4 regions of the Kocuria sp. PD6 genome follow, and region 3 is predicted to be linked to each of the others. Evidence: riboswitches for the same ligand, from Rfam matches in the RefSeq annotation. Region 3 holds a riboswitch; each other region holds the start of a gene.
The links. A riboswitch is a leader RNA that binds a small molecule or an ion and turns the genes downstream of it on or off. The one in region 3 is predicted to bind cyclic di-AMP.

Region 1: linked by a shared signal. The riboswitch ahead of Q9R22_RS02915 (C40 family peptidase) and the one ahead of Q9R22_RS01375 (C40 family peptidase) in region 3 are both predicted to bind cyclic di-AMP.
Region 2: linked by a shared signal. The riboswitch ahead of Q9R22_RS12875 (C40 family peptidase) and the one ahead of Q9R22_RS01375 (C40 family peptidase) in region 3 are both predicted to bind cyclic di-AMP.
Region 4: linked by a shared signal. The riboswitch ahead of Q9R22_RS02700 (C40 family peptidase) and the one ahead of Q9R22_RS01375 (C40 family peptidase) in region 3 are both predicted to bind cyclic di-AMP.

Annotation. Positions count from the first base shown of each region.
Region 1 covers NZ_JAUZUS010000002.1:305,305-312,364, forward strand. Annotated here, with positions in the region: partial or broken gene Q9R22_RS02905 (response regulator) at 1-567, opposite strand, end outside; gene Q9R22_RS02910 (DUF305 domain-containing protein) at 1,123-1,794, opposite strand; gene Q9R22_RS02915 (C40 family peptidase) at 2,113-2,754, opposite strand; cyclic di-AMP (ydaO/yuaA leader) riboswitch at 2,761-2,946, opposite strand; gene gnd (phosphogluconate dehydrogenase (NAD(+)-dependent, decarboxylating)) at 3,811-4,749, opposite strand; gene Q9R22_RS02925 (four-helix bundle copper-binding protein) at 5,219-5,629, shown strand; gene Q9R22_RS02930 (DUF305 domain-containing protein) at 5,669-5,875, shown strand; gene Q9R22_RS02935 (DUF305 domain-containing protein) at 6,107-6,796, shown strand; gene Q9R22_RS02940 (NADH-quinone oxidoreductase subunit A) at 6,900-7,060, shown strand, end outside.
Region 2 covers NZ_JAUZUS010000021.1:2,366-9,425, reverse strand. Annotated here, with positions in the region: partial or broken gene Q9R22_RS12900 (Nramp family divalent metal transporter) at 1-635, opposite strand, end outside; gene Q9R22_RS12895 (isoprenylcysteine carboxylmethyltransferase family protein) at 827-1,468, opposite strand; gene Q9R22_RS12890 (helix-turn-helix transcriptional regulator) at 1,584-1,916, shown strand; gene Q9R22_RS12885 (cation transporter) at 1,913-2,611, shown strand; gene Q9R22_RS12880 (hypothetical protein) at 2,667-2,819, opposite strand; cyclic di-AMP (ydaO/yuaA leader) riboswitch at 3,172-3,360, shown strand; gene Q9R22_RS12875 (C40 family peptidase) at 3,366-4,025, shown strand; gene Q9R22_RS12870 (metalloregulator ArsR/SmtB family transcription factor) at 4,481-4,849, shown strand; gene Q9R22_RS12865 (cation diffusion facilitator family transporter) at 4,846-5,760, shown strand; gene Q9R22_RS12860 (thioredoxin domain-containing protein) at 5,809-6,495, shown strand; gene Q9R22_RS12855 (cytochrome c oxidase assembly protein) at 6,587-7,060, shown strand, end outside.
Region 3 covers NZ_JAUZUS010000001.1:289,735-296,794, forward strand. Annotated here, with positions in the region: tRNA gene Q9R22_RS01355 (tRNA-Arg) at 62-134, opposite strand; gene Q9R22_RS01360 (DUF4031 domain-containing protein) at 210-1,091, shown strand; gene Q9R22_RS01365 (hypothetical protein) at 1,281-1,568, opposite strand; gene Q9R22_RS01370 (NlpC/P60 family protein) at 1,846-2,928, opposite strand; gene Q9R22_RS01375 (C40 family peptidase) at 3,161-3,772, opposite strand; cyclic di-AMP (ydaO/yuaA leader) riboswitch at 3,776-3,975, opposite strand; gene Q9R22_RS01380 (metal-dependent transcriptional regulator) at 4,334-5,044, opposite strand; gene serC (phosphoserine transaminase) at 5,251-6,369, shown strand; gene Q9R22_RS01390 (MFS transporter) at 6,376-7,060, opposite strand, start outside.
Region 4 covers NZ_JAUZUS010000002.1:253,236-260,295, forward strand. Annotated here, with positions in the region: gene Q9R22_RS02685 (hypothetical protein) at 119-319, opposite strand; gene Q9R22_RS02690 (Y-family DNA polymerase) at 399-1,658, opposite strand; gene Q9R22_RS02695 (class I SAM-dependent methyltransferase) at 1,980-2,561, shown strand; gene Q9R22_RS02700 (C40 family peptidase) at 2,701-3,363, opposite strand; cyclic di-AMP (ydaO/yuaA leader) riboswitch at 3,369-3,558, opposite strand; gene Q9R22_RS02705 (four-helix bundle copper-binding protein) at 4,149-4,559, shown strand; gene Q9R22_RS02710 (DUF305 domain-containing protein) at 4,977-5,663, shown strand; gene Q9R22_RS02715 (DUF305 domain-containing protein) at 6,061-6,756, opposite strand; gene Q9R22_RS02720 (copper-translocating P-type ATPase) at 6,801-7,060, opposite strand, start outside.

The sequences.
Region 1 (7,060 bases), on a different contig from region 3:
CCAGCTGCCGGCGCGAGAGCACCAGTTGCGGGCGGGCAGCCAGGCACAGGAGCAGGTCGAACTCGATCCGGGTCAACGCCACCGGTTCCCCGGCCAGGTGCACTTGGCGGGAGTCCCCATCCACCACCAGTTTCCCGATCACCAGTGCCTGCTGTCCGTGCGGTAAGGCTGTAGTGGATTCAACACTTCCCGTGCGGGCCCGGCGCAGCATGGCCTGGACCCGCGCCACGAGTTCGCGCGGGCTGAACGGTTTGGTCACGTAGTCGTCGGCACCGACCGACAGGCCCACGATCTTGTCGACCTCATCATCCCGGGCGGTGAGCATCAGCACGTGGCAGTCCGAGAAGGTCCGCACCTGACGGCACACCTCGATCCCCCGATCCCCGGTAGCCCCAGATCCAGCACGAGCACGTTGGGGGTGTACTCCCGCACCGCGGCCACCGCCTGGGTGCCGTCGTGGCGCATCACGACCTCCAGCCCGGCCTTGCGCAGATAGTCCGCGACCAGCTGCGCAAGGTCGACCTCGTCGTCGACCACCAGAACACGTCCGGTGAGCGGATCCGTCATCTGTCCTCCCGGTACTGATCGCTGTGACATGAAGACTGTGCTGCGAGCCCCAGCGTCCCAGGGCGACCGTGTCTGAGGCCTCCGGAACGGAACAGGGGGGGGGTGGACTCGACGTGGCCGGGCTCACCGGTGAACCGGTGGTGGCTGTGGCTAACGATCCCTTGCCCCGGGCGGATGAGAGGGTTATCAGGCACGGAGAAGATCGCGTGTCGCCCCTTCACGAGCCCGGACAGACGCAACACGGTCGGGACCCGGCCACCACCACCGAGCGAGGGGACTCCGGTGGTCTCGGCCATCTCGGTGACGGTGCGCGCGCTGGAGGAGCAAGACCCCAGGCGAGGGGGTCCGTGTCCTGAGGCAAGAGGACGCGGCGCTGGCGAACCTACGGTTGGTCGGTGACCGTTTGGGGTGCTGCTGACTGTGCGAAGGGCGCGCGCCCATCGGGTGCCGCGTCGGGGATCACCGCACTGGACTGGCTGGAACGGGTCGACGGGGATCATGACGTCCCGGTGTCGGCCCGTTCCAGCCGGTGGGGGCTCAGTTCGTGGTCCTGGATCAGGCCGCGAACCACTCCTCCAACCAGCCCTGCATGAGCTCGATCTCCGCCTGCTGGTCCTCGATCATCTTCTCCGCCATGGCTCGCAGCTCTGGGTCGGTGCCCATCTGCAGCTCCATCTCGGCCATCTCGAGAGCCACCTGGTGGTGGGCGATCATCTCTTCGAGGAAGGCCTTGTCGAAATCATCCCCGGACAGTTTCGCCAACTTTTCCAGGCTCATGCCGTCCATGCCGTCCATTTCGCCCATCATGGCGCCCTGCATGTCGGCATTCATGCTCTGACCATGGCCGCCATGGCCGCCATGGCCGTGCCCGTGGCCGTGGCCGTGGTGGTGTCCCGGGGTGTTCTCGGCGGCCAGCCGCTGGGCCGCTGCTTCCAGCTGCTGGATCTCCTCGGTCTGGGCCTCGATGATCTTCTCCGCCAGGTCACGGATCTCGGGACGCTCGGACTTCTGCAGGGCCAGCTCGGCCATGTCGGTGGCACCCTGGTGGTGGGGGACCATCATCACGGCGAAATGGCGGTCGTGGTTCATGTGCCGCTCAGCGCCCGTCTGTGCGGAGGCGGAGGAGGGCTGGTGCGTCGGGGACGCGACCGCCGCGGTCGCCCCGGCACCGCTGAGGGCCAGCGCCAGGGCCGTCCCGGCGGCCAGGTGCTTGATCGTCGACGTCATGACGAACCTCTCCTTCGCAGCAGCCCGTGCTGGGCCTGCACATCGTGGTGTTTGCTCTGCTCAGCCTCGGGTCGAGGCGGGCCGATCCGTCCACGGTAGCCCCGCCGTGGTTGCTTTCTCCGGGCTGGGAGGGCTGGGCGGTAGATCTTCACTGAACCTTCAAGAGCGGGCCCATCAGGGGGCCGAATCGGGGTGTTCCCCGGCGGTGGCCTGATGCAGGCATCTCAGGTTCTGACCGACCGATCCTGGATGCTGATCAGGTGGGGGGCACACTCGCCGCCCGCCACGAGCGGCATTCGTGGCGGGCGGCGTGTTGGCTCAGCGAAAAGTGACGTAGCCGACCGTCGGCATGGCATTCACGCTGTGCACGAAGGTGCCCTGGGTGGGGTTCAGCGCGGAGATCATCTTGCCGCCACCGAGGTAGATCCCGATGTGGGCCCCGCCGTTCTGGACGACGAGGTCGCCGGGCTGCGGGTCGGTGGTCGGGGTGCCGGCCGCCCACTGCTGCTGGCTGGTGCGGGGGAGGTCGATGCCCTGCTGGGCGTAGACCCACTGGGTGAAACCGGAGCAGTCCCAGGCGCCGAAGTCCGTGCCGCCCCAGACGTAGCCGGTACCGACGCCCTGCATCGCGGTGCCGACAAGGCCGCCGGCCGCAGCGGAGGTGGCGGAGATCTCGGAAATGTCCGAGGACTGGGGGGACAGACTCGAGGTGGCCGCCCCAGCGGCCGGCAGGCTCGCCGCCTGCACGGTGACGGGGGCCTGGGAAGCGGCCGGGGCCGGGGAGGTCGCGGGGGTCGAGTATGCGGTGCCGGACGTGGCGGGGGCTTCGGCATAGGCCTGAGCGGGGGCGACGGAGCCGATCACCGCCGCGCCGACAGCGGCGGCCAGGGTCGTGGTGCGCACCAGGTGCGAGGGGGTCTGGGCGCGGTGGCGGGCAGAGCTACGCGTGAAGAAAGCCATGAATAGGGGTCCTCCTTTTGCCTACGAGGTGAGCTGTCGGGTTCGGGTGGGAGGCACCCGGCCGCCGAGCCTGCAGCTCCGGCGGCTTCACCCCAAGGTCCGGGTGCGGACCGGGTATGGTTCCCCCGCTTCTGCCAAGTCATTTCTGTGATGGGGTCCCCGGCTGCCGGCAGAATTCGGCGAAGCACCCGGGGAAGCCGATGAGATCAGCCAACGGCACGCAGAGGACACTAGCGCCTAGATAACGAAAAGGTCATATTCCCTGTGGTGCCGGGAAAAGGCTTGCGCCGGCCTCGCGCGGTCGCCGGCAAACCGGCCGGTAGCCCACCACGCCTGGGGCACATTCGTTCCGGCGGGGTGGCGCCGCTAGCTGTCTTTCCTCCCCGTGCCACCACTCATCGGGACCGACCCGGGGAGGCTCTGACCTGCGGTATCGCGCCGATGAGTGCGGTGGGAGCTCGGATCCGCTGCCCTCACTACCCGTGGAATCCTTCGGCCTGCGCGCGGTGCGGGGGGAGGTGAACCCCCCGGGGGAGCTTCAGCGTCCCTCAAGGGTGTTCTCGGATTTTTTACGAAACCGCCCAGCATTTCCTGGGGGAGTGAGCTGTTTCCTTCATGAAATCTTCATATCCCAGGGTGTCGACCAGGTGAGAAGAGCTGCTTTCTTCACGAGATCTTCAAATTCCTCCGGGTCCATGTATCGGACCGGTAGATCAATGGCCCGGGTGAGGGGAGCGAATAACCAGGTTCTTCGCTGTCGTTGGTGAGGCCAGATTCGTCAGCGGCGGAGCCACTGGGCTGCCGGCTGCCACGTGGCTGGGTCGATCAGTATTCCGGGGCCGATTGGGGACGCCGGGCGGTGCCGTCACCGCTGCCTCGATCGTGGTCACGGGCTGTTGATCCGCGATCCCCTCGCCCCGCAGGCATTCCTCGACAAGGCCGGCCCTTGGCGGGAGCAGTGCCGACCGTGGTGAACGTGCGGATCGGCATGGCGCAGGCCTTGCAGAGGGGTGAGGGTGGCCGCTTCCGAGCCGTTGGCGGCGGGGACGGCCGGACCTACTGCTCGGCGGGGTGGGCCGGCTCCTCACCGGGTGCGGCCTCGACGTGCTCGGGGCCCGCGGCCACGTCGCGGACCGTGTGGCCGCCGAACTGGTTGCGCATCGCCGCGATCATCTTCATCGCCGGGGCCTGGTCCTGCCGGGAGGCGAACCGGGCGAAGAGGGCACTCGAGATGGCCGGCACCGGGACCGCGAGGTCCAGGGCGGCCTCCACCGTCCACCGGCCTTCGCCGGAGTCCTCGGCGTAGCCGGCGAGCCGGTCCAGGTGCTCGTCCTCGTTGAGCGCGTTCACCGCCAGGTCCAGCAGCCAGGACTTGATCACCGACCCCTCGCGCCAGGAGTTGAAGGTCTCCCGCACCGAGCGGACGTGACCGGCGGCCTCGAGCAGTTCCCAGCCTTCGGCGTAGGCCTGCATGATCGCGTACTCGATGCCGTTGTGGACCATCTTCGCGAAGTGACCCGCACCGTGCTCACCGGCGTGGACGAAGCCGAACTCGCCGGCGGGTTTGAGCGAGTCGAAGATCGGCTGCGCCTTGGCCACGGTACCCTCGTCCCCGCCGACCATCAGGGCGTAGCCCTGGGTGATCCCCCACACGCCGCCGGAGACCCCGCAGTCCAGGTACTCGATGCCCCGTTCGGCCAGTCTCCGGGCGCGGGGGGCGTCGTGGATCCACCGGGAGTTGCCGCCGTCGATGATCACGTCGCCCTCGCCCAGCACGCCGGCCAGCTCGTCGATCACGGTGTCCACCGCCGTGTCCGGCACCATGACCCACACGACCCGGGGCGGGGTGCCGATCTGCTCCACCATGGCGGTGAGGCTCTCGGAGTCGGAGAGCTCCGGGTCGGTGTCGTAGCCGACCACTGTGTGGCCGGCCTCGCGCAGCCGCTCACCCATGTTGCCGCCCATCTTGCCCAGTCCTACCAGTCCCACCTGCATGGTGTGCTCCCTTCTCGGTCCTCCGCCGCTCAGGCGGACATCAGCTGGCCGGGTCACCCCACGGAGGAAAACCGCACAGACACAGCCCTCTTGTATCTAGCCAACAGGGACAGTTTCCTCCCCTGCATCTCCAGGTGTCCGCCACGTTCGCACGCTCCCGTCTGGGGCTGCCACCCGACGCGCGGAACCGGTACCGGACGGGCCCAGCCGCACGGGTGCGTCCACGTGCGTGGCGCTGCTCCATGCCGACAAGCTCACTAGCCCGCCGCGACAGGGAAGGCCCCACGGTTCCAGGACCTCCTTCTTGAAGGTTCCGTGAAGATTCCCGCTCATCGCCCTGACATGGAGTTGATCACCGTTTAGATACAACGCTGATAAGGCTACTGTCGGAAACATGGTGGATCGCAAGATCCGTCGGCACCAGATCGATATACCGCACGAACCGCAGTATGAGAGAAGGAGCAGAACCATGACTCATCACGTGAGCTCGATGCTGGAGACCTACCCGAAGGACCTGGGGGGCATCGACCAGCAGAAGTTGGCGGAGTGCATCGAGGCCTGTTTCGAGTGCGCCCAGACCTGTACCGCCTGCGCGGATGCCTGCCTGGCCGAGGACATGGTCGCGCAACTGAGCACCTGCATCCGTAAGAACCTGGACTGCGCCGACATCTGCGCGAGCACCGGCCGTGTGCTCTCCCGTCAGACCGGCAACAACGCCGAGGTCACCCGGGTCGTCCTGGAGGCATGCCGGGCCGCCTGCAAGGCCTGCGGCGACGAGTGCGCCCAGCACGCGGGTGAGCACGAGCACTGCCGCGTGTGCGCCGAGGCCTGCCGCCGCTGCGAGGCCGCCTGCGCGGACCTGATCTTTTCCCTGGGCTGAGACGGGCCGAACACTGACCTGACGCAGGAAAGGAAGAGGATGGGCTTGAAAGAACAGAGCATGATCGACCACCACTACATGGCGGTCGTGATGGCTCAGGAGTGCGTGGACAAGGCCGTGCACCCGGAGCTGGCCGCGATGTGCGAGGACATCATCACGGTCCAGAACCAGGAGATCGAGCAGATGCAGACCTGGCTCGAGGAGTGGTACGACCGCCAAGGCGGCCGCCCCGCCGCCACCGCCTGATCGACCCGCTGACCGGCCGATGTCCATTTACACCATCTGCCGGTAAAAGACGGGGCCTGTGCCCCTGCACGAACGAGCTGCACGGGGGCAGATTCCGTCTTCCCCCCATACCGCCCACTACTGCTTGGCGTTTGCTTCACCGCGGTGCACGCATGGTCCCGGTGACAGACCGCCCGGCATCCGCCGAGCTGGTATCGAGGGACCGGCTCATCGCCCGAGAGGGAATCTGCCATGCACTACATTTCATTAGGCCGCCGTACCGCGGCCGCCGCCTCCGCGGCCGCTGTGGCCACTGCGTTGCTGGGCGGAGCCGCTGCGCCGGCATCCTCCCACTGGGAGGCCGCCCCGGTGTCCTCCCACAGTCAGACGGAGATGCTCCAGCCGGACCCGACTTCCCCGACCGCCTACGAGTTCGGTGAGACCCTGGCCGGGCTGGAGGGCGAGGAACTGGAGATCACGTTCCTGGCCGAGATCATTCCGCACCACCGGGCCGCGATCGAGATGGCCCAGCTGGAGCTCGAGCGCGGGACCAGCCCGGACATCCGCACCCACGCAGAGAACATCATCGCCAATCAGCAGCACCAGATTGACCAGTTCACCACCTGGTTGGAGGAGTGGTACGGGCTGACCCCTGAAGAGGCCATGGCCCAGGTCCCGGCAGAAGCCCAGGAGGAGATGAAGATCCTGGAGGAGGAGACCCAGATGATGATCGAGGAGCTGTCGGCCGTTGAGGCCGGTGAGGACTTCGATGTCGCTTTCGTGCAGAAGATGATTCCACACCACAACAGCGGTATCATCGAGTTCCTCGAGCCGCAGTCCCGCGCCGTGCACCCGCAGCTGCGCGTGGCGGCCACCTCGGGGATCACCACCCAGCAGGCCCAGGTCGCGGACTTCCGCACCTGGCTCGCCGGCCGCGCCTGATCACCGAGCTGAAACGGCGCGATCGGTGGGGCCGCCCGTTAGGGTGGCCCCACCGATCAACGACAGACTTCCATGTTCCGACCGCGCGAAAGGGGAGACCGTCGTGTACTCCGGAATCGTGGCCATGGCCCTGGTGGCGATGTCGGTCGTCGTTCTCCTCTACGCGCTGCACCGCACAGCAGTGATCACGGCCGACCCGCTGACGGTGCTGCCCGCTCAGTCCGGGTGGATGCCCCAGGAGCACGCGCTGTCCCGGTTCCACGC
Region 2 (7,060 bases), on a different contig from region 3:
CTCGCGGCCAGCAGGACCGTCGGGGTGCCCTCGAACCGTGGGACGATCCCGGCGACGGCCTCGTCCCACGACACGGGGCCGAAGAACAGGCCGGTGACGAAACCGGCGGTGACGATCGCCAGTAGGCCGGTCACGACGAACTCGAAAAACCGAGGGCCCCGGCGGGTCTGCAGGACCAGCAGCAGCATCGAGATCACCCCGACGATCACGCCCCCGGCCAGCAGCGGGATCCCGAAGAGGATGTGCAGGGCGATCGCCCCGCCGATTACCTCGGCCAGGTCAGTGGCCGCGGCCACCAGCTCGGCCTGGACCCAGTAGGCCAGCCGCCAGCCCCGGGGCAATCGGTCGCCCAGCAACTCGGGCAGGCTCGATCCGGTGACCAGCCCGACCTTCGCCGAGAGGTACTGGATGAGTACCGCCATGGCATTGGCGGCCACCAGCACTCACACCAACAGGTACCCGTACTGGGCGCCGGCGGTGAGGTTCGCCGCGACGTTGCCCGGGTCCACGTAGGCGACCGCGGCCACGAAGGCTGGACCCAACAACCAGGGCAGCGGTTGGCGGCGCACCCACCGCTCTCCTGGGGAAGTGGCGGCAACACCTGTTGAGCCGGTGCGCCCGGTCCCGGTCCTCATAGAAAGTTAAGCTATACGAACTTTCCGGCGCGGGGAATGGGGGCCCGGCCTCGAGGGCTTGGTCATGCCCCCAAACGTGCGCGCGCAGGAGGGGCTGGGCGCCTCGACAGCCGATCACAGGGGCATGGAACTCCGGACGGTGCTGGTCTCCTGGGGTGGGGGAACTGTCGGCCAGTGGTGGGGTCCTGGGTTCAGGGGGTCAGCTCGCCCAGGGGTGCGGGGCGGAGTCGGCCGAGACCGGGCATGAACCGGCCGACATGAGCGGCGTAGGAGGCGTAGGCCTGTCGGTGGGTGCTCAGCAGGTAGGGCTCTTCGACGAGACGGACCTGCAGCTCCACGGCCACCAGCAAGCACAGCCACGCCGCTGCAGTGACCACGGTGGGCACCAGGAGGGTCAGGCCGGCCAGGGTGGTGAGCATCGCGGTGAAAATCGGGTTGCGGACCACGGCGAAAGCCCCGGTGGTGACCAGCTCGGTGCGTTCGGTGGCGTCGACACCCACCCGCCAGGAGGCGCCCATGCCGGCCTGGGCGGCTAGTACACCGAGGAAACCCACCACGGTGACGACCGCCCCGGCCCAGGACAGTGCTTGCGGGAGCCGGGGTGCGGCCACGGTGCCGGTGAGGGCCAGGACGGGCCCGGCCGCACCGAGAACCAGGGCGGCCGCGAACAGGATCCCGCCCCACCACTCGGGCGAGCCGGGCGCCCCGCTCACCCCGCGGAAGCCGCTGGAGCCGGTGCGGCGCCGGTGGATCCACGACCGCACACCGAAGGCGGTCACCAGGCCGGCCAGGTACAGGCCCAGCGCCAGAGCCGGGGCCACTTCCGACATCATCACGGTCCTCCTCGATCCGGCAAACGCAGCACGCCCCGGGTGACCCGCTGGTGCGCCCGAGGAGTGCCAGCAGGCCACCCCTCAACAGTACACAGAAACCTGTACCGTAGGGGGGATGACCGCGGTGACCCCCACCCATACTTCGGCCCTGTCCCGGTTGGGCCATGCTCTCTCGGACGGGACCCGGACCCGGATCCTGCTGTCCCTCCGAGACGCCCCGGCCCGGCCCTCGGAACTGGCTCAGGCCCTGGGGGTGTCCAAGCAGGTGATCTCCAACCAGCTGGGGTGCCTGCGCGGGTGCGGGCTGGTGACCTCCACCGCCGAGGGGCGCAGCACCTGGTACTCCCTGGCCGATCCCCGCCTCGGGGCTGCCCTGGGGGACCTGCTGGAGCTGGTGGTCACCGTGGACCCGACCTGCTGCTCCCCGGAAGGATGCACCTGCACATGACCTCCCTGACCCTGGACCCCAAGCCCATCGCCGATGCACGCCGGGCGGTGCTGCACCGCAGGGTGCGCTGGATCGTGGCCGGCACCATCACCTACAACGTGCTCGAGGCGGTCATCGCCCTGACCGCCGGCACCATCGCCTCCTCCTCGGCGCTGATCGGCTTCGGCCTGGACTCGATCGTGGAGGTCCTCTCCGCGGCGGCGGTGGCGTGGCAGTTCGCCGCCCCGGACCCGCACCGACGGGAAAAGGTGGCGATGCGGGTGATCGCGTTCTCCTTCTTCGGCCTGGCTGCCTTCGTCACCGTCGATGCGATCCGCGCCCTGCTCGGGGCCGCCGAGCCGGAACACTCCCCGGTCGGGATCGCCCTGGCCGCGGTGAGCCTGCTCATCATGCCGTTCCTGTCCTGGTTCGAACGCCGCACCGGCCGGGAGCTGGGCTCTGCTTCTGCGGTGGCCGATTCCAAGCAGACCCTGCTGTGCACCTACCTCTCCGCCGTGCTGCTGGTAGGCCTGGTGCTCAACAGCACCCTGGGCTGGTCCTGGGCCGACCCGCTGGCTGCGCTGGTGATCGCCGCCGTGGCGGTCAAGGAGGGGCTGGAGGCCTGGCGCGGAGACGCCTGCTGCACTCCCGTTGCGGTCCTCACCGCCGAGGACGGTGCACACTGCGGTGGATGCGGTCCCAACTGCGCCCACTGAGCACGGTCGGCACGCGTCGGCGCCCCGAGACGAGGACGCCGGGGCGCACGGCTTCTCAGGAACCGAGGTAGACGGAGATCGCGGCGAACAGCGCAACTCCGCCGGTGAGCAGGATCGGTCCCGGCACGCTGGTGTCGCCTTCGTGGGCTTGGTCGGGCATCTCCTCGACCACAACGCTGGCTAACGTTCCGCCAGTCAGTGCGAGCATGGACAGAGCCCAAATTTCCGGGGCTTGATGCAGCGCGAAATATCCCAGGATGGCCGCGGGCTTCGCTCTCGATCCACCCGCCGCGCCTTTTGAAGTGGCTCCTGTCCCCACCGCTGTGTGGGCGACGACTCCCCGCGCAGCGTCCACGCACCAACAAGCCACCTCACTCAAAGCGCAGAGCGCCCCGCCTTTCTCGGGAAATTAACAGGAAAAAGCCGACAACAATTCAGGTCTTCATCAAGCCTTGACCACTTCTTTACGATCTCTATACATTCCCGAATCGGATTGTGATTGTTTCGTAATCTCCTTGTACTCTTCAGTGCGTGCCGACCACTGATCCTGTCGGCGCCCTCGTGGCACATCGCCGAGTTCTGCCGGTGCTCGGGGTTCCTGAAGAGAAATCGCTTGGCAGAAGCGGGGGAACCATTACCGGTCCCGGTGTACCGGGGCCTTGGGGTTAAGTCTCAGAGCGCGTGCGTTCTGCGGCCGGGTGTCTCCCACCCGCATCCGACAGCTCACCTCGTAGGCAAAGGGAGGAACTCCACCATGTCGCTTTTCAAGCAGCACACTGCCCGTCACCGCGCCCAGACCTCCTCGCGCGCCGTGCGTACCACCACCGTCGTCGCCGCCGCCGGCGCAGCGCTGGTGGGCTCCATCGCTCCGGCCCAGGCCTACGCCGAGATCCCCGCCGCCTCCGGGTCCTCCTATGCGGCTCCGGCCTCGGCGATGGCCGATCTGGCCTCCTACACCACCCCGGCCCCGGTCGCCGCGCAGCCCGCCGCCCCCGTCGACCAAGCCCCGGCCCCGCAGCAGAGCGCCGCCACCTCGAGCGTGAGCCCGCAGTCCACCGCCATCACCGAGATCGCCCCGGCCGCCGGCGGCATCGTGGGCACGGCCATGCAGGGCGTGGGCACCGGCTACGTCTGGGGCGGGACCTCCTTCGGGGCCTGGGACTGCTCCGGATTCACCGGCTGGGTCTACGCCCAGAACGGCATCGACATCCCCCGCACCAGCTTCCAGCAGATCGCCGCCGCCACCCCGACGTCCAACCCGCAGCCTGGTGACCTGGTGTCCCAGAACGGCGGCAACCACATCGGCATCTACATCGGTGGCGGCAAGATGGTCTCGGCGCTGAACCCGACCCAGGGCACCTTCGTCCACTCCGTCAACGCCATGCCCGTCGACGGGTACTACACCTACCGGTGAGTCTCGCCGATGTGGTGAAGGCCGGCCGGTGGGCTCATCCGTCAGGTGCGGAGTGCCCCGCCAGGATCATCGTCGATGGACCGCATGGGTGCACTCGGATGGACCGCATGGGTGCACTCCGCAGCTGTAGCCGCAGACTCGAACGATTGCCACGATCCTGTCGATGTGCACACGCCAGCGAATCGGCACACGGGGAGCAGTCCTGCGGAGAGGATCGGAGAGTGCTCATGGCCTTGCCCTGTCTTCCGCTGGACGCGGGCAGTGCTTATCCTGCTCCGCCTCGGCATTGGAGCGAGAGCCCTTAGGGTGCAGCGATGGCTCGGGGGACGGGGATGCCGCAGTGGCGGACGGCACCCCCGTCCGCCCTCACCGTATGAATACGAGCTGGACATTGCCCGATCATCAAGGGAAGCCCCTCATCTCCTTTGATACAGATTCTGCTGTACGGTTATTGGATGAGGATCTTGTCCCCGGTCGCGGCGATGTCCCGTTTCGGCAAAGCACTGGCCGATCCCACCTGGGCCGCGGTGCTGCTGCAGCTGCAGCAGGGCCCAGCGGTGCCCTCGGAACTGGCGGCCCGGATCGGGGTGAGCCGGCAGATCGTGTCCAACCACCTGGCCTGTCTGCGCGACTGCGGGTTGGTCGTGGGCGTGCCGGTGGGGCGCAACGTGCGCTATGAACTCTCGGACCCCAAGCTGGCCCACGCGTTGGAGGACCTGCTGGGCACTATCCTCACCGTCGAACCGGTGTGCCGGTGCGGGACACCCGAGTGCGCCGCCGAGGCCCTCGCCGATGACGCCACCACCCAGGAGATTCCGGTATGAGCGGCGAGCACGATCATTCCCACGCCGGCGCCGGGCGGAGGGGGAAACTGGCAGTGGTGTTCGCCATCACCGCCACGATTATGGTCGCCGAGATCATCGGTGCGGTGGTCTCGGGCAGCCTGGCGCTGCTGGCCGATGCCGGGCACATGTTCACCGACTCGGCCGGGCTGCTCATCGCCCTCACCGCCGCGACCCTGGCGCTGAAACCGGCCACGGACAAACGCACCTGGGGGTACCAGCGCGCCGAGATCGTCGCCGCGGCCGCCCAGGCCTCGGTGCTGCTGGCTGTGGGCGGGTTCATCGCCGTCGAAGGGGTGCGCCGGCTGTTGGAGCCCCCCGAGGTCGAGTCCACGGCCATGCTGTGGTTCGGGGTGGTCGGGCTGGTCGGCAACATCATCGGGCTGGTCATCCTCGCCTCGGGCCGGGGGGAGAACCTGAACATGAAGGCCGCGTTCCTGGAGGTGGCCAACGACGCCCTGGGCTCGGTAGCGGTGATCGTCTCCGCGATCGTCATCGCCACCACCGGGTGGACCCGGGCGGATGCGGTCGTGTCCTTGTTGATCGCCGCCCTGATCGTGCCGCGGGCTCTGATCCTGCTGCGCGACACCATCGAGGTCCTGATGGAAACCACCCCGAAGGGCCTGGACCTCGAGCAGGTCCGCACCCGCTTGGAAGCCCTGCCGCACGTGGTCGGTGTGCACGATCTGCACGCCTCGCGCATCGACTCCGACACCCCGGTGCTCTCGGCCCACGTCACCGTCCACGACGGCTGCCTGAACGCTGAGCACGCCGGGGTCGTCCTGGCGGATCTGCAGGCCTGCGTGGCCCGTGACTTCGACGTAGCCATCGAGCACTCCACCTTCCAGATCGAACCGGCCTCCCACCGCCACGATGAGACCCTCCACCCCTAGCCCCCTCCACCGGTACGCCCTGCTGCCGGAGACAGAACGGACACCCCTGTGAGTACTACCGCCAGCCCGCCCACCCCAAAGCAGAAGCCCTCCAAGGCCAAGATCATCGTGTGGGTCCTCCTGGTCGCCGTCGTGGCCGCCGTGGCCATCCCGATCCTCATCGCCCGTGCCAACTCCACCCCCGAAACGGTGCCCCAGGGCCAGGGGCAGGTCGTGCGGGAGAACAGCCGGGTGCTCTCCCAGGCACCGGACGAACAGGCCGTGCTGGTGGAGTTCCTGGACTATGAGTGCGAAGGGTGCCGGGCCGCCTACCCCGTCATCGAGGAGCTGCGGGCCGAGTACGCCGACACCGTCACCTTCGTCCACCGCTACTTCCCGCTGCCGGGCCACCGCAACTCCATGAACGCCGCCCTCGCGGTCGAAGCCGCCGCCCAGCAGGGACAGTACGAGGCGATGTACCAGCGTATGTTCGAGACCCAGGAACAGTGGGGGGAGTCGGCCGAGGACCAGAGCGCGGTCTTCCGCGGCTTTGCCGAAGACCTCGGCCTGGACATGGCCGCCTTCGACGCCGCGGTGGCTGATCCGGCCACCCAGGAGCGCATCGAGCTCGATGTCGCTGACGGTGAGGCTCTGGGGGTGGGTGGGACTCCCACGTTCTTCCTCGATGGGGAAGTGCTCAACCCCGAGTCCCTGGAAGGCTTCCGGGACGCCGTCGAAACCGCAGCCACCGACTGACCCAATGGTCACCCCACCCCACACGCCCACCCCGCCGGTGGTCCTCCCCCCGCCTCCCGGCCCGACGCCGACTGGACGGCGCCGGCGCGCCATGGCTGCCGTCTACATCGGTATCGGGGTGGGGACCTTGGCCGTGCTGTGGGTGGCCCTGGGATCCTCCGGGGCCACCGCGCCCCGGGAAGTGCTCGATCCCGGGGTCCTGGTGCGCTGGGGGTTGCCGCTGGCCACGACCGTGCATCACCTGGCCATGGGCATCACCTGGGCCGGGCTGGTCTTCGCCACCACCGTGGTGCCCCGGTCCACTCCGGTCCCCGGAGCGGGACAGACCAGGGCCGAGCACCCGGCCTTCGCCCGGGCCATGACGGTGGCTGCGGCCGCGGCCGCGGTGTGGACCCTGGCGGCGGTGGCGATCATCGTGCTCAGCTACGCCGACACCATCGGGGCTCCCGTGTCCGGCTCGGCCGAGTTCACCGGGCAACTGGGTTACTACGTGACCCGCCTGATCCCCGGCCAAGCATGGGCCGTCACCGCGGTGGCCGCGGCACTGACCACCACCCTGGCCGTG
Region 3 (7,060 bases):
TTGTGGGAATGCGCTGCGGAAATGACGACGTCCCGCCCGATATCGGGCGGGACGTCCTCGGTGCCCCCGATTGGATTCGAACCAACGACACCGGCTTTAGGAGAGCCGTGCTCTATCCCCTGAGCTACGGGGGCAACACTGCACCACTGTATCGGCGGCGCGTTCCCCCCGCGAGTTGAGAGCACATTGGAACAGCGCACAATGGAGCCATGACCGTCTACATCGATCCACCCCGATGGCCCGCGCACGGCACGGTGTTCTCGCACCTGATCTCCGACACCTCCCTAGCCGAGCTGCACGAGTTCGCCCGCGCCCTGGGGGTCTCGGAACGTGCCTTCGACCGCGACCACTACGACGTCCCCGCGCACCGCCACGCTGACGCTGTGGCCGCGGGTGCCCTCGCTGTAGACGGCAAGAAACTCGTCCGTGTCCTGATCCACAGTGGCCTGCGGGTCCCCGCACGACGCCGCCCGGCCAAGCTCGCGGTGACCCTCACGCGCCGCTGGGCGCACCACTTCCCTGAGCATCCCGACCTGGGTGCCAAGCTGCTGACCCGCTGGAGCGAACCGCACCGCGTCTACCACGGTCCTTCGCATCTGCTGAACGTGCTGGAAGGCATTGACCGGCTCACCCACGGCGCCCCGAGCGCGGAGCTCGTGCTCGCCGCGTGGTTCCACGATGCCGTGCATGACGGGCAAGCAGGTCAGGACGAACGGGACTCCGCCGAGCTGGCCCGGCAACGACTCTCAGGCCCGGAGTGGCCCGCGGCCATCGGGCGCCGCGTGGCGGAGCTCGTGCTCGTGACCGTGGACCACCGCCCGGATCCGAGCGACGTGGACGCCTGTCGACTCGTGGACGCGGACCTGTCCGTGCTGGGCGGCAGCGAGAACGAGTACGAGCGGTATCGGACCACGGTGCGCCGCGAGTACGCCCACGTCCCGGAAGAGCAGTTCAGGGCGGGCCGCGCCGAGATCCTGCGCGGACTCTTGGAAAAAGACACGTTGTTCCACGATCCTCGTGCGGTGACGTTGTGGGAGGCCCGCGCCCGGGAGAACCTGGAACGGGAGATCACGCAGCTGATCGCGGCCTGAGCCGACCTTCGAGGTCGATTGGAAGTAACGGGGGACGGAGAGAACTCACCGCCGCGTGGAGCTCGGGGCCGGGCTGGACGGCCACGCGGACCCGTACGAATACCCAGCGACGTCGACCCGGCTCTCCGGTGGGTGGGTCTGCGACGAGGGCCGACAGCGGCGTGCCGGGTCCCCGGGGGGGGGACGGGCTCAGCTGCGGTGATCGGCGACGTCGTCGCCCGGCGCTACGGGCGAGGTGGGCTGGGCTGCCCGGGCGGCCGCGCGGCGTCGCCGGAAGACGACCGTGGCGACCACGAGGCCGATGATGATCCCCACGCCACCGCAAACCGACAACCACATGGCGGCGTGACCCACGAACGCGGCCACTATGAACCCCACGACGATCCCCGGGATGGCACCGGCAACCATGCCCACGGCGTAGTAGGTGAATTCCTGGTCCTGCGGGGTGCGTGCGGCGGTGGAGAGATCGGAGGGCATGGCGTCCATTCTACGGGCCGCGGCTGCGCGATCGCTGGGGCCGATCCGCGATCGACGCCTGCACGACGGGGGTCGGGTGTTAGGAGGGCCGAGTGATCACCGCTGCCGGTCCACGTCCGGGTTCCGGGTTCCGGGCACGAAAAAACGTACGGACCCTGCGGTCAACAGGGTCCGTACGTTCTCCATCGTTCTCATCGGGATCGGGTACACAACCGGTCCCGACTCGACACGAGGTGTGGCGCCGCGCGGATCAGCGCTGTGCCGAACTCGATCCGGTTCAGCCGACGCGGATGAACTCGGGGCCGGAGCCCACGTAGGCGCTGGTCTTCACGGTCTGGTTACCGTTCCAACCGCCGTGGATGGCCTGGCCGTTACCGGCGTAGATGGCCACGTGAGCCATGCCGGAACCGCCGTTGGCGTAGTAGGCGATGTCACCGGCGCGGGCCTGGTCCGCGGAGACCTGGGTGCCCAGCGACTTGTAGCTGGCCGGCCAGCCGTGGTGGTTGATGCCCACGGCCTTGAGGGAGTTGGTCACCAGCATGGTGCAGTCCTGGGCCACACCGAGCTGAGCCTCGGCGGCGCCCAGGATGGCCTGGCCCTTCGCGGAGCCGGACACGGAGGAGGCCTTGGCGGCGGGAGCAGCCTGAGCCTTCGCCTGGGTGTTGGACTGCGTGGTCACCTGGGTGGCGGCGGGAGCAGCCTCGGCCTTTGCCTGGGTGTTGGACTGTGTGGTCACCTGGGTGGCGGCCTGAGCCGTGGGGGCAGCCTGCGCCTTCGGAGCGGCCGGGGCCTGCGGAGCCTTGTAGGACGCGGGCTGGGCGGCAGCGGCACCCTGGGCGGGGGCGTAGTTCGGGATCACCGGGGAAGCCACAGCGGCGCGCTGCTCGGCGGCGGCCTCCTTGGCAACGGTCTGAGCGGTGGCGGGAGCGGCATGGCGGCCCTGGGCCACCGGAGCCTGCTCGGCGACCGAGGTGACGTTCTCGGAAGCGGTCACGACGGTGGGGGCTGCAGCCGGAACGGCGGGAGCCTGCAGCGGGGTCACGTCGGCCACGGGAGCGGCCTGGACCACGGAGGGCTGAGCGGCGGGCTGCGCCTTCTCGGTCTTCGCGGCCTTCTGCTCCTTGGCGGCGTTCTCCTGGGCCTTGTCGGCCTTGGCGGCGGGCTCCGCCGAGACCGTGTTGTCGGAGGCGGGAGCCTCGGACACAGCGGCGGCGGGGGCCTGCTCGGAGGCATTCTGCGTGGCCTGCACGGACACGGTGGTCGCGAGGGCCAGACCTGAGAAGGCCGCGACGGCGGCGACGGTGCGGGCCTTACCCGCGAAGAGGCCCTTGGCGGCGTGAGGAGCGGTTTCGTTCGACATTCGTGTGGTTTCCTAACACGTTCGTGTCCACCCAGGGCACGGAGGTGTGCGGTGACCGGCACATCCGTCAGGACGCAGCAGCGGTGCACGGATTTGGGCGGGAGATTACGTTCGGTTTTCAGGTGGTTCCGGCGCGGTGTGCCGACCGAGGTCCGGGGACCCGGCCAGTACACCCGGCCGCAATGTGGCTCGGTGTGGACCGCGCATCATGCTCGGGCGCGGTGTCACCGGGTCACCGGAAGGTGTAGTAACCATCCAGCTGCATGGCATTCACGGAGTGAACCTGAGTGCCCTGCAAGGGATTGAGAGCGGAGATCATCTGGCCGTTGCCGATGTAGATCCCCACGTGGGAGCCGCCGTTCTGGGAGACCAGATCGCCGGGCTGCGGGTTGGAGGTGGGGGTGCCAGCGGCGAACTGGGCCCAGGTGGTGCGGGGCAGGTTGATGCCGTTCTGGGCGTAGACCCACTGGGTGAAGCCGGAGCAGTCCCAGGCCTTGAAGCCAACGCCGCCCCAGACGTACGCGCCGCCGATGCCCTGGTAGGCGGTGCCCACCAGACCACCCGTGGAGTGGTTCGACTGGGTGCTCACGCTGGCGGCGGAGCCCCCGGTGTTGGTGGTCTGCATGGTGTACGACGCGTTGTAGGCCTGCACCGAGGAGGTGGACGCCTGGTAGCCGTAGGAAGCCGTGGAGCCCAGATCGACGAGGCCGCTCGAGGCCTGCGCGGGGGCCGCGAGGCCGACCACGGCGGCACCAGCGACGACCGTACCGATAGTGGTGTTACGCACGAGGTGCGACTTCGTCTCGGCGCGGTGCCGGGCAGAGTTCTGCTTCATGAAAGACATGTGTGTTCCTCCCTGCGCCTACGAGGTGAGCTGTCGGGTTCGGATGGGAGACATCCGGCCGCACGCACCTAGGTGCCGTGCTGGCTTGACCCCAAGGACCCGTGGGATTGCAACGAGCCCGGAAGTGGTTCCCCCGCTTCTGCCATGCGGATGTTCTGTGTACGGGTCCCGGAGCGCATGGCAGAACTCGGCGAACGCTCGGGAGTGGCGATCCGACCAGTGATCGGCACGGGCATGACTGTACAGGATGGATAACGAAAATGTCACGTTTTGATTACAGCCGGTCACGCATCGGGCATCGGTCGCTATGAATCACCGTGGATTACCACGACCGTCGATATCAATCGGCCGCCTCAGCACGCCGCCCGCTCGAAAGCCCACACCACGGAAAAGCCCCCTGACCTGCGGTGATACGGGGCTCACCCAGTGAGCGAAGGTCGAAACCGCGCCGATCACCCGTGATTGTCCACACCGTCGGGAGATCACGGTCAACTTCTCGAAGATCACGGCGCGTCGCGTTCCGACGTCACCGGAAGCAACCGCGGAGAGACGCAGCGGCGATCAGGCTTCGGCGGCGGCCACCCGAATGGCGCGCGCGGTGGCGGAGTCCAGGTCCAGGGACACTCCCGAATCGACCCGGGTCACCACGACCCGGTTCTCATCCCCGGGGTTGATCTCGGCCGTGACCCTGGAGCCCGTGAGGATGCCCGCGGAGCTGAGCATCTCGATGAGTTCCTGATCCGCCTGCACCACTTCCGGCAGCAGCCGGACCACGTACTCCGTGGAGTCCTGGGCTCCGGCGACCTCGAGCAGGGTGAGGCCGTCGAAGACCTCAGCCGCGGCACCGGTGCCGTGGTGCTCGCCCCGCCCCGGGATGGGCGTGCCGTACGGGGAGTTCTCGGGATCCCCCAGGAGGTTCACGAGCCGCTGTTCCACGCGCTCACTCATCACGTGTTCCCAGCGGCAGGCCTCCTCGTGGACGTGCGCCATGTCCAGGCCCACCACGTCCGCGAGGAGTCGTTCGGCGAGCCGGTGCTTGCGCATCACGGACACAGCGGTGGTGCGCCCGGCCTCGGTGAGTTGCAGGGAGCGGTCCGGCGCGACCGAGAGCAGGCCGTCGCGCTCCATGCGGGAGACGGTCTGAGACACGGTGGGGCCGGAGTGGTGCAGGCGTTCCACGATGCGGGCTCGCATGGGGGTGATCCCCTCTTCCTCCAGCTCCAGCACCGTGCGCAAGTACATTTCGGTGGTGTCGATCAGATCGCCGCTCATGGTTCGTCCTCAGATTTCTGCGCACCACAGCGCGCGGGTCAACGACCCCCGATGGGGGCTGCCGTTCAGCCTAGTCTGAATGATTCAGGATAATTATAGCCAGTGGGTGTCCTGATGGCAGGCGTCTCGAACGCGCCATCGACTCCCCGGGCGGGCACAATGGGGGACACACCCGACCGCCCGCCAGAGGAGCCTTCGTGACCAGCATGCCCGTGATCCCCCCGTCCCTGTTGCCCGCGGATGGCCGTTTCGGCGCGGGCCCGTCCCGGGTGCGGGCCGAGCAGGTGGCCGCGCTCGAACGCGGTGGCAGCACACTGCTGGGTACGTCCCACCGCCAGGCCCCGGTCAAGAACCTGGTAGCGCAGGTGCAGGAGCGCCTCGCCGAGTTCTTCGCACTGCCCGAGGGGTACGAGATCGTGCTGGGTCTCGGTGGGTCCAGCACCTTCTGGGACAGCGCGGCCTTCAGCCTCGTGTCCCGGCGCGCCGAGCACCTCAGCTTCGGGGAGTTCGGCGCCAAGTTCGCGCACGTGACGGATCGCGCACCGTTTCTCGAACCCTCCGTGGTCATCGAGGCCCCGGCCGGTTCGCGCCCCGAGGGGCCTCGCGTGGCGCCCGGGGTGGACGTCTACGCGTGGCCCCAGAACGAGACCTCCACCGGCGTCGCCATGCCCGTACAGCGCGTTCACGCGGACGACGGCGCTCTGACGGTCATCGACGCGACGTCCGCCGCGGGTGGGATGGCGGTCGACCTCTCTCAGACCGATGTCTACTACTTCTCCCCGCAGAAGAACTTCGGCAGTGACGGCGGGATCTGGTTCGCCGCCTTCTCCCCCGCCGCGCTCGAGCGGGTCGAGCGCATCGCCGCGTCCGGTCGCTGGATCCCGGACGTGCTGTCCCTTGCCACGGCCGTGGAGAACTCCCGCAAGCACCAGACCTACAACACCCCCGCACTCGCGGGGCTCGTGATGCTCAACGAGCAGGCGGGCTGGCTCAACGCCCAGGGCGGTCTGGACTGGGCATCCCGCCGCACGGCGGAGACCTCGGGGCTCGTCTACGACTGGGCGCAACGCAGCGACGTCGCCGCCCCGTTCGTCACGCTGGCCGAGCACCGCTCCCCCGTGGTGTGCACGGTGGACTTCGACGACGCGGTGGACGCCGCCCGGATCGCGGCCGTCCTGCGCGCGAACGGCGTGGTGGACGTGGAGCCGTACCGCAAGCTCGGGCGCAACCAGTTGCGGATCGCCACGTTCGTCTCCGTACCGTCGGAGGACGTCCGCGCCCTGTTGGAGTGCATCGACTGGGCCGTGGCGAACGGCCTGGACTGAGCGGACTCAGCCGCGCGACGTCGTCCCCGGAGCCGCCGTGGACGACGTCGCGAGCTGCCGTTCCCGGCGCAGTCGCCACGCGAAGCACGCGCCGATCAGCGCGCCCACGACCCCGGCGAGCACCGCCGCACCCATGCCCCACCGCGCCCCGAGCGTGTCGGTCAGCCACCCCACGGTGGGTGCGCCGATCGGCGTACCGCCCATGAAGATGGCCATGTAGAGACTCATCACGCGCCCGCGCATCGCGGGTGCGGTGGTCGTCTGGACATAGGCGTTGGCGGTGGTCATGATCGTGAGCGACGCGATGCCGCACGGGATCAGCCACAGCGCGAAAACCCACAGCGTGGGGGCGGTGGCCGCACCCAGGCACGTGATCGCGAAGGCCACGCAGCCTAAGAAGATGTAGCGCAACCGCGCCCGCGCGCGGCGGGCGGAGAGCAACGCCCCGGTCAGGGTGCCTACTGCCAGGATCGAGTTGAGGACGCCGAACTCCTCGGAGCCGCGCCCGAACACGGAACCACCCATGGCCGCGAGGAACACGGCGAAGTTCATCCCGAACGTGCCGATCATGAAGATCGTGCTCATGACCGCCACGAGGTCCGGGCGGTGGAGCACATAGCCGATGCCCTCCCGGATCTGCCCGCGTGCCCGCCGCGCGCGTGGAGCGGGACGCAACTTGGCGGCGTCGATC
Region 4 (7,060 bases), on a different contig from region 3:
ATGGGTGCTTTACCTGGTGTCTCATGAGGAACTTTCGTTGCTATCGGAACACCGCGAAAGTTTGGTCGCTGGAACGGTGTTCGAGACTTTGAAGGCGGTCCCTGGCGGGGGGCCGCCTTCAGTCATGTGCGGGCGGGTATTCGTATTGGGGTAGATCGAGGCTCCGTGCTGCTTGAGCGACGATCCACCATGACATGCTCACGTCGTCCTGCGCCGCAGCGGAGCGGATGGCGGTTTCCACTTCCTGCGGGATCTGGATGACGAGGGGAACCATAGGCCCCAAGGCGCGAGGTATGCGGCGCGCCCCCTTGTCAGTCATGTGACAAAGTATGCCCCATGATTCTGCATTCGTACACAAACCGCCGCTGGTGTGTCGCCAGGCAGGCCAAAAACAGGAATCAGCTGACGGTGCGCAAGGCGTTCCAGTCGGTGGTGTAGCCGGGGGAGAGGGCTGCCTGGTGGTTGTCCCAGGGCTTGGGGGTGCTGGTCGCGGATCGTCCCAAGCCGACCGTGCCGGTGCCGAACCGGGTGTTGACGGCGTCGATCAGGGACCCGATGGGCGCTGTGGTGGGGGCGGTACCGGGCAGGGGCGCGGCAGCACCGGTGTCGGTGAGCTCCAGGCACATCACCCCGGCGCGCATGTACGGGATCCCGTGCACCAGGTGCGGCTCCAGGGCCCTGCGGGCCGTAGCGGCCAGCGCCCCGGGCTCGTGTGTCGGAGCAGGCAGCCTTACATGAGCGTTGGGGTGGTGGTCAGGGCCTGGGCGGTGGGGTGAGGTGGCGGCGAAGACCGTCAGACGCGCGGCTTCCTGGTCCTCCTTGCGCAGCCGGCGCGCGGCCCGCTGGGCGAAATCGGCCACCGCCTCTGCGATCAGGGCAGGGTCGAGGATTGGTTCGGGGAAGGAGCGGGAGACCAGGATCTGCTGCTTGGTGGCGGTCTCTTCTTCCACGGGGATCGCCGGCACCGCGTTGAGCTCGAGCGCGGTGCGCATCAGCACCACGGAGAACCGATCGCGGATCCGTACCGGGTCAGCGTCGCGCAGCTCGGCGACGGTGGTGGTCCCCTGGGCTGCCAGGCGGCGGGCGGTGCGCGCGGCCACCCCCCACACCTCGGTCACTGGCAGGGTGCCCATAAGCCGGCCCCAGAAGCCCGGCGGGGTGTTCTCCCAGTGCACCACGCCCCCGGTGGCGGGGATCTTCTTGGCCGCTTCGGTGGCCAGCTTGGCCAGGGTCTTGGTGGGGGCGATGCCCACGCTGACGGGCAGCCCTACGTTGCGCGCTACCACCCGCTGCAGCTCCCGGCCCCAGGCCAGCAGCTCGCGTGTGTGCCCGGGGGGAGGGGTCAGGAAGCACTCGTCGATCGAGTAGATCTCCTGTGCCTGGGCGTAGCGGTCCAGCAGAGCCATGGTGCGTTGGGAGAGATCGGCGTAGAGCGGGTAGTTCGAGGATCTGCGCTGCAAGCCCCACCGGCGGGCATCGGCGGCGATCTTGAACCACGGATCTCCCATCTGGATCCCCAGGGCCTTGGCTTCGGCGGAGCGGGCGACCACACACCCGTCGTTGTTGCTCAGCACCACAGTGGGCTTGCCGAGCAGGGACGGGTCGAAAAGACGTTCGCAGGACACGTAGCAGTTGTTCACGTCCACCAGGGCGATCACGCCGAGCGCCCCACGGGGCGTGTTGGTATGTCGCGATGTTCGTTCTTGCGATGTTCCCTGTGCTTGGAGATCTGATCCCTGCCCATGAGAGCAGGTATAGCCGCCGGAGGCGACATCATTGCTGACCCCGCGTGAGGGGGCATGGGTGGGGGTCCGGAGGCCAGGGACCTAGCTTCCTCGAATCAGCGGCCGCGCCCACCCCGGGCGGTGTGCATAGCGAGGTCGCCTCGTCCTTGCCGAGCCGGTTCACTGCTGTCGATCGTGGAACTAGGCTCGGCGCACACGATCCGGATGCACCGGGAGGGGGAGTCCATGCCGAGGATGTCCGCTCTAGAAGCTTCGTGCTGCCGCAGTGCGCCATGGAGTCTTTTGGCCCGGCGAATGGTCCCCTGGGCGACCCAAGGCTTCCCCGTCACCGAGAACGTGCTGGAAATCGGCGGGGGCAGCGGGGCGATGGCCGAAGCGATCGTCCAAGCCAACCCTTGGGTGCGGCTCACTACGACCGACGCCGACCCGGTGATGGTTGAGGTTGCGCAGCAATGCCTTGTCAGATTCCCCCATGCTGAGGCCTGTCAGGCCGACGCCACCCGCCTGCCCTTCGAGGACGAGTCATTTGACACGGTTGTGAGCTTCCTGATGCTCCACCACGTCATCGAGTGGGAACACGCGGTGGTCGAGGGGTCCCGGGTTTTGCGGCCGGGCGGGGCATTGGTGGGATACGACCTGCTTGCCTCACGGATGGCCTCCTTGGTTCACCGGGCCGATCGCTCTCCCCACCGACTCATCGACCCCGGAGCCTTCGAACCAGTTCTCGACCAGGTCGGCCTGGAGCTCCTCGCCCTCCGGTTGTCCTTCGGTGGGCGGATTCTACGCTTTGTTGCCCAGAAGCCAGCTACGCGGTGACCTGCGTTGGCAACCAGGCCTGGACTGCGGGATGAGATCCCGTGCTGTGGGGGCCCTGTCGTTGACAGGGCCCCCACAGCACGGGGGCGGCTTCTCCGGGAGCCCCTGGGTGGATGCCCAAGGCATCCAGTGGTGTGGGTCAGCGGAAGGTGACGTAGCCGACCACGGGCATGGCGTTGACGTCGTGGACGAAGGTGCCCTGGGTCGGATTCAGCGCGGAGATCATCTTGCCGCCGCCCAGGTAGACCCCGATGTGGCCGCCACCGTTCTGGACGACAAGGTCACCGGGCTGGGGGTTGGCGGTCGGGGTACCAGCCGCCCACTGGGCCTGGCTGGTGCGGGGGATCTCGATGCCGTTCTGGGCGTAGACCCACTGGGTGAACCCGGAGCAGTCCCAGGCGCCGAAGGCGGTACCACCCCAGACGTAACCACCGCCCACACCCTGCATGGCGGTGCCCACGAGCCCGCTCCCGGAAGTGGAGACAGCAGTAGTGTCGGTGGACTGGACGGAAACATCCGAGGCCGAGGCCATCTGCGGCGTCGAGGCCGCCTGCGCCCCAGGGGCCGGGGTGGCTGCCGGGACGATCGGGGCCGCGGCGGGGGACGAGGCCAGGGTCGCCACCATGGGGGCGGGGGTGGAGGAGGCGGTGTTCGAGGGGGTCGGTAGCTCGGCGTAGGCCTGGGCGGGTGCCACCGAGCCAAGCACCGTCGCACCAGCGGCGGCTGCGAGAGTGGTGCGGCGAACGAGGCGGGACGGGGTCTGGGCGCGGTGGCGAGCAGTACGGCGCTGGAACATGGGCATGAGTGGATTCCTCCCTTTGCCTGCGAGGTGAGCTGTCGGATGCGGGTGGGAGACACCCGGCCGGGCGGACGCGCGCGTCCGGCCGGCTTAACCCCCAGGCCCCAAGGGCGGGACCGTGTATGGTTCCCCCGCTTCTGCCAAGCGATGTCTTTTCAGCAGACCCCGGGCACCGGCAGAATTCGGCGATGTACCCGGGGATGCCAACCGGATCGGCGATCGGCACGCAGAGGACAGTAGCGAACAGATAACGGAAAAGTCACGTTACGGTTACGGCCGCTCCTCCCCCCTTGTTTCACCGCCGAGCGGGACGGAGAGACGCTCGGGAGTGACCGCCGAGGCGGCGGCCGCCTTCTACTCGCGCCCCAGCACATTGCTGCCGAAGAGGTGCATATCTGACGGCGACTAGCGGATTTACGCGGTGTGCGCCCAGGCCCTCCTGTACCTGCGGCTCCGTCAGAGGGGTGCAAGAGCGCAGCTGCCAGCCCCTGCCGCCCCACAGGGATTGGTAAGAAAAGGCTAGGAAATAATCCAGGCTATTTTCAGGAAGTCGTTCTCTTCCGGCGGCGCGAGAGAGATTTCTTCATGAGATCTTCATGGTTCCTATGCATCTTTCACAAAAGGAAATGGATGCGTGGCGTGGCGCGCGCCTCGCTCTCGGGATTTCTTCACGGAATCTTCAAGGAGTAAGTGCTTCATCCGGCCAGATCCGCAGTTTGCTGTCGGTTGTATGGCGGATTGGCTCCGGCCGGTTCGTCTCCTCGGCCGAACCGACGAAGGAGCAAGCCATGACTCATCATGTGACGTCGATGCTGGAGACCTACCCGAAGGACCTGGGCGGGGTGGACGAGGAGAAGCTAGCCGCCTGCATCGAGGCCTGTTTCCAGTGCGCCCAGACCTGTACCGCCTGCGCCGACGCGTGCCTGTCCGAGGACATGGTCGCGGAGCTGACCAAGTGCATCCGCACCAACTTGGACTGCGCGGATCTGTGCGAGGCCACCGGGCGGGTGCTCTCCCGGCACACCGGCTACGACGCGAACATCACCCTGGATGCGATCCGGGCCTGCCAGATGGCCTGTAAGGCCTGCGCGGACGAGTGCGAGAAGCACGCCTCGATGCACGAGCACTGCCGGATCTGCGCGGAGGCCTGTCGGCGCTGCGAGGCCACCTGCGCCGAGCTGGTCGCCGCCCTGGGCTGAGCCTGCCCCCGCGGACCCATCACCCGGGTGGCGGACGGCGGTGAGAAGCTCCGGGGCTGGCTGGGAGCGAGGCCGCGGAGCAAGCCCGAGCTGCACAAGTCGGGCGACGCCATGACACACCCACCGCCCGGGTGATGCCCCGGGTGACTGATCACCTGGGGAGAAGTTCCTCCACGGAAACCGGGCCTCTTCTGGAGGCCGACGCTGACCCACGGAGGCCGTGGATGGGCCTCCGTCGGTGAAAGAGGAATCTGATCCGTTGACCGGGCACCTCCGGAGGCGGGGGTTCTCTCTTCCCCCCCGTATCTCATTGAGCACAGCCCCGCCCGCGCGGATCGTTCCCGCCCCGGCGGCGGGGTGATCACCGAGCCGGCATCTCAGGGTCGAGCTCCCTCGTCGTGGAAGAGAGACATCATCATGGGTTCCACCCCATTCCGTGGCCGCCCCACGGTGGCCGCCACTATCGCCGTCGCCACCGCCTTGCTGGGCGGGGCGACCGCCCCGGCCTTCGCCCGCTGGGAGGCCACCCCGGTCCCTGCCCATACCCAGACCGAGACTCTCCAGCCCGAGCCCACCTCCCCGACCGCCTACGAGTTCGGCGAGACCCTGGCCGGCCTCGAAGGCGAGGAACTGGAGATCACTTTCCTGGCCGAGATCATCGGCCACCACCAGGGCGCCATCGAGATGGCCGAACTGGAGCTGGAGCGCGGCACCAGTCCCGACATCCGCACGCATGCGGAGAACATCGTCGCCGACCAGCAGCACCAGATCGAGCAGTTCACCCGGTGGCTGGATCAGTGGTACGGACTGACCCCGGACGAAGCCAAGGCCCAGGCCCCGGAGGAGGCCCGCCAGGAGATGGCGACCATGGAGGAGGAGATGCAGATGATGCACGAGGAATTGCTGGCGGTGGAAGCCGGTGAAGGCTTCGACGTCGCCTTCGTGCAGAAGATGATTCCGCACCACTCCAGCGGAATCATCGAGTTCCTCGAGCCCCAGGCCCGGGCACCGCACGCCGAACTGCGGGTGGCCTCCACCGCCGGGATCACCACTCAGCAGGCTCAGGTCGCCGACTTCCGCACCTGGCTCGCCGGCCACGGCTGAGGCCCGGTCCCGGGCCCCGCGCGCCGGGGGCCCACGGGCATCCGGCGCGTGGGAATCAGTGGTCACCGGCCCGGAGGGGCCCCACGCATTCGGGTGGGGCCCCTCCGGGCCGGTGACCTGCGGTGGCTCAGGCTGACTGCGGGAAGGACTCGTGCCTGGTGGTGGGGGGCCACCCAACAGCAGGTGCTAGTGCGGTGACCGGGTAGGTCGGCGGTGTTTCAGGCCGCCGCGGTGGTGTGGTGGCCCCAGCGGTGGCCCCTTGATGGCGCTCAGGTGAAACTCCCCGCGGCGTACGATCCGCTGCAACCGCTGGCCCTCCGCCGGCGTCAACCGACGCACCTTCACACGTTCAGCCATGCCACCAGTCCAAACCCGGCCGACCCAACCGGTCAACGCACTAGCTCTGGAGCTGCTGGAGCAAGCCGTCCATTTCCTGGATCTCGGCTTCCTGGTCATCGATCACTTTCTGGGCCATCGCGATGGCCTGCGAGTTCTGCCCATTGGTGACCTCTTCCTTGGCCATGTCGATGGCCCCGCGGTGGTGTTCGGTCATCTGGGTCAAAAACAGCTCGGCGGCCTCATCCCCTTCGGCGGCCTGGAGCTGATCCATGTCTTTCTCGGTCATCATGCCCTCCATGCCCGAACCGGAGTCGGAGTCGTGACCCATGGACTCGTGGCCCATGTCCCCGGCCGCCGCTGAGGTGGGCTCACCCCAGGTCTGGAGCATCTGTTCCAGGCGGTCGATCTCCGGGCCCTGGGCGGCGACGATCTTGTTGGCCAGCTCCTGGATTTGCGGATCCACGTTGTCCTTGGCCAGCATCATCTCGCTCATCTGCACGGCCTGCTGGTGGTGGGGGATCATCATCTGGGCGAACATCGTGTCGGCGTCGTTGTGCTCCTCCGAGATTTCCTGGGCGGAGGAGGAGCCAGAGGGGGCGGTCGTGCCGGTGGTCTCGGTGCTTCCGGCACCTGCCGCTGCAGACGTAGCGGCCTCGGAGGCCGCCCCGGTGTTCTCCTCGCCGTTGGTGCCGCAGCCGGCCAGGGCCAGAGCCGAGGCCAGGGCGAGGGTGATGAGGGTGGTGGAACGCTTCACAGTGTGTCCTTCTCTTGTTGTTGAGGGGTTGGGGAAAGGGTGGCTCAGGAGGTGGGGACGGTCGCGGGTTGTTCGGCGGGCCGGCGGTCCTCGGTGCTGGTGGTGGACAGGTGGGCGGGGTCCAGGTCGAGCCGGCGCAGCAGCTGGGCGTTGAGTGCCACCACGATGGTGGAGACCGACATCAGCACCGCCCCCACGGCCGGGGACAGTACGATCCCGACCGGGGCGAGCACACCGGCGGCCAGGGGCACCGCGATGACGTTGTAGCCGGTGGCCCAGGCCAGGTTCTGGATCATCTTCCGGT